Variovorax paradoxus: one gene and its partner. The protein of the gene in region 2 interacts with the protein of the main gene of each other region in a pairwise test. Links are inferred from orthologs where the notes say so. Each region holds a gene or a part of one and is shown on either strand. Other genes may lie near its edges.

The links.
Region 1: the proteins of ruvA (region 2) and ruvC interact in binary tests that used the Escherichia coli proteins (3 or more experiments, as listed by UniProt). The link is inferred for Variovorax paradoxus from one-to-one orthologs.

What each region holds. Positions count from the first base shown.
Region 1 is NZ_CP123990.1:4,764,892-4,768,137, forward strand. The notes cover bases 221-3,154. They hold ruvC (crossover junction endodeoxyribonuclease RuvC), read right to left. Parts: upstream 1,995-3,154; coding sequence 1,446-1,994; downstream 221-1,445. Other genes in these bases: lpxC (UDP-3-O-acyl-N-acetylglucosamine deacetylase), read left to right, coding at 285-1,208; QHG62_RS22905 (hypothetical protein), read left to right, coding at 1,242-1,418; QHG62_RS22915 (phosphatidate cytidylyltransferase), read right to left, coding at 1,998-2,987; QHG62_RS22920 (1-acyl-sn-glycerol-3-phosphate acyltransferase), read right to left, coding at 3,001-3,154. In the rest of the region: cell division protein FtsZ, read left to right, coding at 1-81; more of QHG62_RS22920, read right to left, coding at 3,155-3,246.
Region 2 is NZ_CP123990.1:5,126,022-5,129,067, reverse strand. The notes cover bases 180-2,913. They hold ruvA (Holliday junction branch migration protein RuvA), read right to left. Parts: upstream 1,966-2,913; coding sequence 1,393-1,965; downstream 180-1,392. Other genes in these bases: QHG62_RS24515 (PhoH family protein), read left to right, coding at 2,135-2,913; QHG62_RS24525 (YdeI/OmpD-associated family protein), read left to right, coding at 789-1,376; QHG62_RS24530 (phosphatidate cytidylyltransferase), read left to right, coding at 180-753. Also shown: more of QHG62_RS24530, read left to right, coding at 1-179; more of QHG62_RS24515, read left to right, coding at 2,914-3,046. UniProt on the Escherichia coli protein: The RuvA-RuvB-RuvC complex processes Holliday junction (HJ) DNA during genetic recombination and DNA repair.

The DNA of each region.
Region 1 (3,246 bases), 360 kb from region 2 along the record:
GCTGCCAAGGTGGACGCACTGTCGTCGGGCGGCATGGACGACTTCGAGATTCCCGCATTCCTGCGCCGTCAAGCTGACTGAGGCCGGGCCACCGAACGCAGAGGGCACGAAGGTTCGTAAGGGGCACGGGGAAGAACTGAAAGGGACTTCCGCCGGCTCTACGCGCTGCGTTCGCTTCGTGCCCCTTGCGTCCATCGTGGGCGCTTGAAATAGAACCTATGTCTATCGGTGCCATAGCGAGGGGCATAGGCAGCCATGCCCGTCGCGCGCCTAAAATTGCGGGCGTGCTGCAACAAAGAACCCTCAAGTCGATCAGCCGCGCCGTGGGCGTGGGGCTTCACAGCGGACAACGCGTGGAGCTCACGCTGCGCCCGGCGCCGGCGGACACGGGCATCGTGTTCCGGCGCGTCGACCTGCCCGAGCCGGTCGACATCCGCATGACCGCTGAAGCGGTAACCGACACGCGGCTGGCTTCCACGGTTTCGACCGGCGGGGCCAAGGTGCAGACCGTCGAGCATTTGATGTCTGCCTGTGCAGGCCTGGGCATCGACAACCTCTACATCGACATCACGGCCGACGAAGTGCCGATCCTCGACGGATCGGCCTCGTCGTTCGTGTTCCTGCTTCAAAGCGCAGGCATCGAACTGCAGAAGGCGCCGCGCCGCTTCATTCGTGTGACCCGCAAGGTCGAGGTGCGCGAGGGCGAGGGCGCCAACGAGAAATGGGCGAGCCTGGAGCCGTACCACGGCTACAAGCTGAGCTTCGAGATCGACTTCGACCACCGCGTGGTCAATTCCACCGGCCAGCGCGTGGAGTTCGACCTGGGTTCCGACTCTTACAGCCGCGACATTGCGCGCGCCCGAACCTTCGGCTTTACCAAAGAGGTCGAATACATGCGCAGCAAGGGCCTGGCGCTTGGCGGCGGGCTCGACAACGCCATCGTGATGGACGACACCAAGGTGCTCAATGCCGGCGGATTGCGCTACGACGACGAGTTCGTGAAGCACAAGATCCTCGACGCCATGGGCGACCTGTACATCATCGGCAAGCCGCTGTTGGCCGCTTACACCGCGTTCCGCTCGGGCCATGCGCTCAACAACAAGTTGCTGCGCGAACTGCTGGCCAACAGCGACGCCTACGAGGTTGTGACCTTCGAAGACGAAAAGCGCGCACCGCGCGGTTTCGGCGAAGTGGCGCGGGCCTGGTAGCGGGCTCTTCTTTCTTCTTCTCACCTCCAGGCAATGCTCGTCTTCCGCTGGGCCATTCTGCTGCTGTTGCTGGTGGCGGGCGTGTCCTTCGCGTTCTATGCCGGAACGGGGCAGGCCAGGTACCGGCGGTTCGGCTGGATCGTGCTCAAGTGGACGCTGCTTGCCGCCTTCGGCTTCTTTGCGGTGCTGATCGCCGAACGGGTGGCCTAGCAGCAGGCTGGGCCTGAAACGGCACTGCTACCTCGAGCGCCCTTGCCGGTAAGTGCCGGCATGCGTTTTCGACAGATCGGCCGCCTCGGCCAACCGCGCCATCGAGCGGCCCACCTGCGCATGGGTGATGGCAATGCCGAGCGCGTCGGCCGCGTCTGCGCCGGGCAAGCCGGGCAGGTCGAGCAGGCGCTTCACCATTTCCTGCACTTGCGCCTTGGCGGCCTGGCCGTGGCCGGCGACGGCTTTCTTCATCTGCAGCGCGGTGTATTCGGCCACCGTGAGCTTGCTGTTGACCAGCGAGGTTACGCAAGCGCCGCGCGCCTGGCCCAGCAGGAGCGTCGACTGCGGATTGACGTTGACGAAAATGATTTCGACCGCCGAAGCATCGGGCTGGTAGCGCTCTGCGATTTCGGCAATGCCGTCGAACAGCACCTTGAGGCGGGCCGGCAGGTTGCCGCTGCCCAGGTGCCGTGTGCTGATGGTGCCGCTTGCCACGTAGCGCAGCGCGTGGCCGTCCGCGTCCACCACGCCGAAGCCGGTGGTGAGAAGGCCGGGGTCGATGCCGAGAATGCGCATGTGTCAGACGTTGAAGTACCAGCGGATCGAATGAAAGAAGATGGGCGCCGCAAAACACAGTGCGTCCACACGGTCGAGCAGGCCGTTGGCACCAGTCACGCCGACACCCTTCTTGCCCCAGTTGGGAATGCCGCGGTCGCGCTTGAGCGCCTTCATCACCAGGTGGCCCATGGAGCCTGCAATGCAGGCGATGAACGACACCGCAAGCGCCTGGCCGAACTTGAAGGGCGTGATGAACGAGAACAACGCGCCTACCAAGCTGGCTACCACGATGCCTATGCCCCAACTGGTCCAGTTGAAGCTGCGGCTGACGTTGGGCGCAAAGGGTTTGCGTTGCGTGCGGCGCGAGATCACATGCTGCACCAGCACCGAGGTCTGCACGACGAACACCAAAAAGAACACGAGAAAGGCGCTCTTGCCTTCGTAGCCCGGAAAGCTCAGCAGAAGCAGCGCCGGCACATGGCTCATGCCGTAGATGCAGACCATGATGCCCCATTGCAGCTTGGCATTGCGCTCGAGAAAGTGGCTCGGATCGTTGGCGAGTGCGCTTGCCACGGGAATCGCAAGAAACACGTAGACCGGAATGAACACGGTGAACAGGTCGAAACGCGCGGTGCCGACGAGCCAGAACTGGATCGGGAGCACCACGAAGAATGCGAGGATGAGGCTGCGGTGGTCGCCGCGCCGTGTGGGCGAGAGCGTGATGAACTCGCGCAGCGCGAAGAACGCAATGAGCGCGAACAGCACGGTGGCCACAGTTTCGCCCAAGGCCCAGCCGACCCAGAACACGATCACCATGAACCAGGTAGTGCCCAGCAGTTTGCGGTAGTGGGCGAGCTCGGCTTGCCATGCGGCGTCGTGCACGGGGTTGCGGCGCTCCCTGAAGCTCAGGAAGAGCGCTGCCGTGCTTGCAATCACGAGCAGGCCGAAGACGATGAGGAACAGGGTCGCGACTTGCTGAGTCGCGGTGAGGCTGCGCAGGAACTGGTTCATCGCAAGGTTCCGCTCAGACGTCGCGCAAGGCGATCACCGCGGCACGCGCGCGATCCAGGAAAGGGCGGCGCTCTTCGCCTTCTTCCACGCGGATCGGCGCACCGAACGTGACCGAGCACAAGATCGGCACCGGCACGATCTCGCCCTTGGGCATGACGCGCTGCACGTTGTCGATCCATGCCGGCACCAGCACCACTTCGGGAAACAGCGTGGCGAGTGTGTAGAGGCCGGACTTGAACTTCTGCGGCTCGCCCGTGTG
Region 2 (3,046 bases):
GGCAAGGGCGGCGTGATCGCGCTGTTCTATCTGATCTCGTTCTATGCGCTGCGCGAGTTCATCAGCCTGGCCTACACGCGGCGCGGCGACCATCATGCAATTGCGGCGGCGTTCTACATCGGGCTGCCGGTGCAATACTTTTTGGTGTGGATCGAGTGGTACGGGCTCTATTCGATCTTCATTCCGGTCTACGCCTTTCTGGTGCTGCCGATTCTTGCGGCCGTGGGCGGCGACACGCAGCGCTTTCTGGAGCGCACCTCCAAGATCCAGTGGGGCCTGATGATCTGCGTGTTCTGCATCAGCCACGTGCCCGCGCTGCTCACGCTGCAGATTCCCGGTTTTGAGGGACGCAACCTGCTGCTGATCGCTTTTCTGGTGATCGTGGTGCAGGGCAGCGACGTGCTGCAGTACGTCTGGGGCAAGCTCTTCGGCAAGCGCAAGGTGGCGCCCGAACTTTCGCCCTCCAAGACCTGGGAAGGCCTGGTCGGCGGGGTCGCCAGCGCCACCGCGCTGGGTGCGGCGCTCTATTGGGCGACGCCCTTCAATCCGTGGCAAGCCGCGCTGATGGCGCTCACCATCTGCCTCATGGGCTTCTTCGGCGGGCTCGTGATGTCGGCCATCAAGCGCGACCGGGGCGTGAAAGACTGGGGCTCGATGATCGAAGGCCACGGCGGCATGCTCGACCGGCTCGACTCGGTGATCTTCGCGGCGCCGATCTACTTTCACGCCTTGCGCTACTGGTGGGTGCCGTGAGCACGGCACGCGCAAGTACCAGGGCAAAGAAAGCGATGGCGGCCGAGCGCGTTCCGCACGACACGCCCGTCGAATGCACCACCGCCGCGTCATGGGAGCGGTGGCTCAAGCGCCACCATGCCGCCGCAGCCGGCGTGTGGCTGCGAATCGCAAGGAAGGACAGCGGCATTGCATCGGCCACCCACGCCGAGGCCCTCGAAGTTGCGCTGTGCTACGGCTGGATCGACGGGCAGCGCAAGGCGGAAGACGACACGCACTTTCTGCAGCGCTTCACCCCGCGTACGCCGCGCAGCACCTGGTCGAAGATCAACCGCGACAAGGCACTGAAGCTGATCGGGGAAGGCCGCATGCAGCCTGCCGGCCTGGCCGAGGTCGACCGCGCCCGGGCCGACGGCCGCTGGGATGCGGCCTACGACGCCCAGAGCGTCGCCACCGTGCCGTCCGACCTGCAGACGGCCCTCGATGCGAATCCCAAGGCCGCAGCCTTCTTTGCCAAGCTCGATTCACGCAACCGCTATTCGGTGCTGTTCCGCACGCAGGGCGCAAAGAAGCCCGAGACCCGGGCGCGGCGTATTGCGCAATTCGTTGAAATGCTCGCCAAGGGCGAGAAGATCCACCCCTGAGCGGGGGTCCGGCGCCCTACTTCGCCAACGCCTTCAGCGCCAGCTTGATGCCCTCGCTCACTGTCGCATCCTTTGGCAGTGCCTTCAGCGCCAGCGCGGCTTCCTTGTCGCTGTAGCCCAGCGCAATGAGCGCCTGAAGGATGTCGGCCTGCGCGTCGGAGGCCGCATGCGCGGGCAGGCCGATGTCGGCGCCCAGCTTGCCCTTGAGTTCCAGCAGCAGCCGCTCGGCGGTTTTCTTGCCGATGCCCGGAATCTTGACGAGCCGGCCGAGCTCCTGCGTGGTGATGGCCTGCGACAGCTCGCCCACGCTCATGCCCGAAAGCAGGCCGAGCGCCGTGCGCGGCCCCACGCCGGTGATCTTGATGAGTTGCCGAAAAGCCGCACGCTCCTCGGCGGTGCCGAAACCGTAGAGAATCTGCGCGTCCTCGCGCACCACGAAGTGCGTGAGCAGCGAAACGCGCTCTCCGGTGCCGGGCAGGTTGTAGAACGTGCTCATCGGCACATCGACCTCGTAACCGACGCCGTTGCAGTCCACCACCACCTGCGGTGGGTTGCGCTCGGCCAGGATGCCGGTGAGTTTGCCTATCATTGGCCCACCCCCGTTGCTTGCTCACTTCGTGTAGCCGCCTCCCCCCTCGAGGGGGCAACACCGGCGGCCCGGCAAAGCCGGTTCCGCGGTGTTCCCCGCTTTGGATTGCGTTTTTTCGAGCATGGCTGGTCTTGCATAGGGCTGCCAAAAAGATGGAAATGGATACCGCGTGATTCTGCGACACACTTTTGCCCCACCGAACAACTCGCGCCTCGGCCACCTGTGCGGGCCGCTGGACGCGCACCTGCGGCGCATCGAAGAGGCCTTGGGCGTGAAGATCGCGCACCGCCACGAGCAGTTCAAGGTCGACGGCCCCAAGGCTTCCGCGCAACGGGCGATGGACGTGCTGCAGGCGCTGTACGAAATTGCCCAGCGCCCGATCGACCCGGCCGTGGTGCAGCTCACGCTGGCGGGCGACGGCTCCATGATCGACGGCGACGAGGACGCGGCCATGCTCGTCACGCGCCGCGCCGACCTGCGCGCGCGCACGCCCACCCAGGCGCTGTACCTGGACAACATCGCCAAGCACGACATCACCTTCGGCATCGGCCCGGCCGGCACCGGCAAGACCTACCTGGCGGTGGCCTGCGCGGTCGATGCGCTGGAGCGCGCGGCTGTGCAGCGCATCGTGCTCACGCGACCGGCGGTGGAAGCCGGCGAGCGGCTCGGCTTCTTGCCGGGCGACCTGACGCAGAAGGTCGACCCTTACCTGCGTCCGCTGTACGACGCGCTGTACGACCTGATGGGCTATGAAAAGGTGCAGAAGGCTTTCGAACGCAACGCACTCGAAATTGCGCCATTGGCCTTCATGCGCGGGCGCACGCTGAACAATGCCTTCGTCATCCTGGATGAAGCGCAGAACACCACGGTCGAGCAGATGAAGATGTTTCTTACGCGCATTGGCTTCGGCGCCAAGGCGGTGGTCACGGGCGACGTGAGCCAGATCGACCTGCCCAAGCAGCAGCTGAGCGGACTGATCGACGCCGAGCGCGTGTTGCGGCGCGTGAGCGGCATTGCGATCACGCACTTCACCAGTTCGGACGTGGTGCGGCACCCGCTGGTCGCCAAGATCGTCGATGCC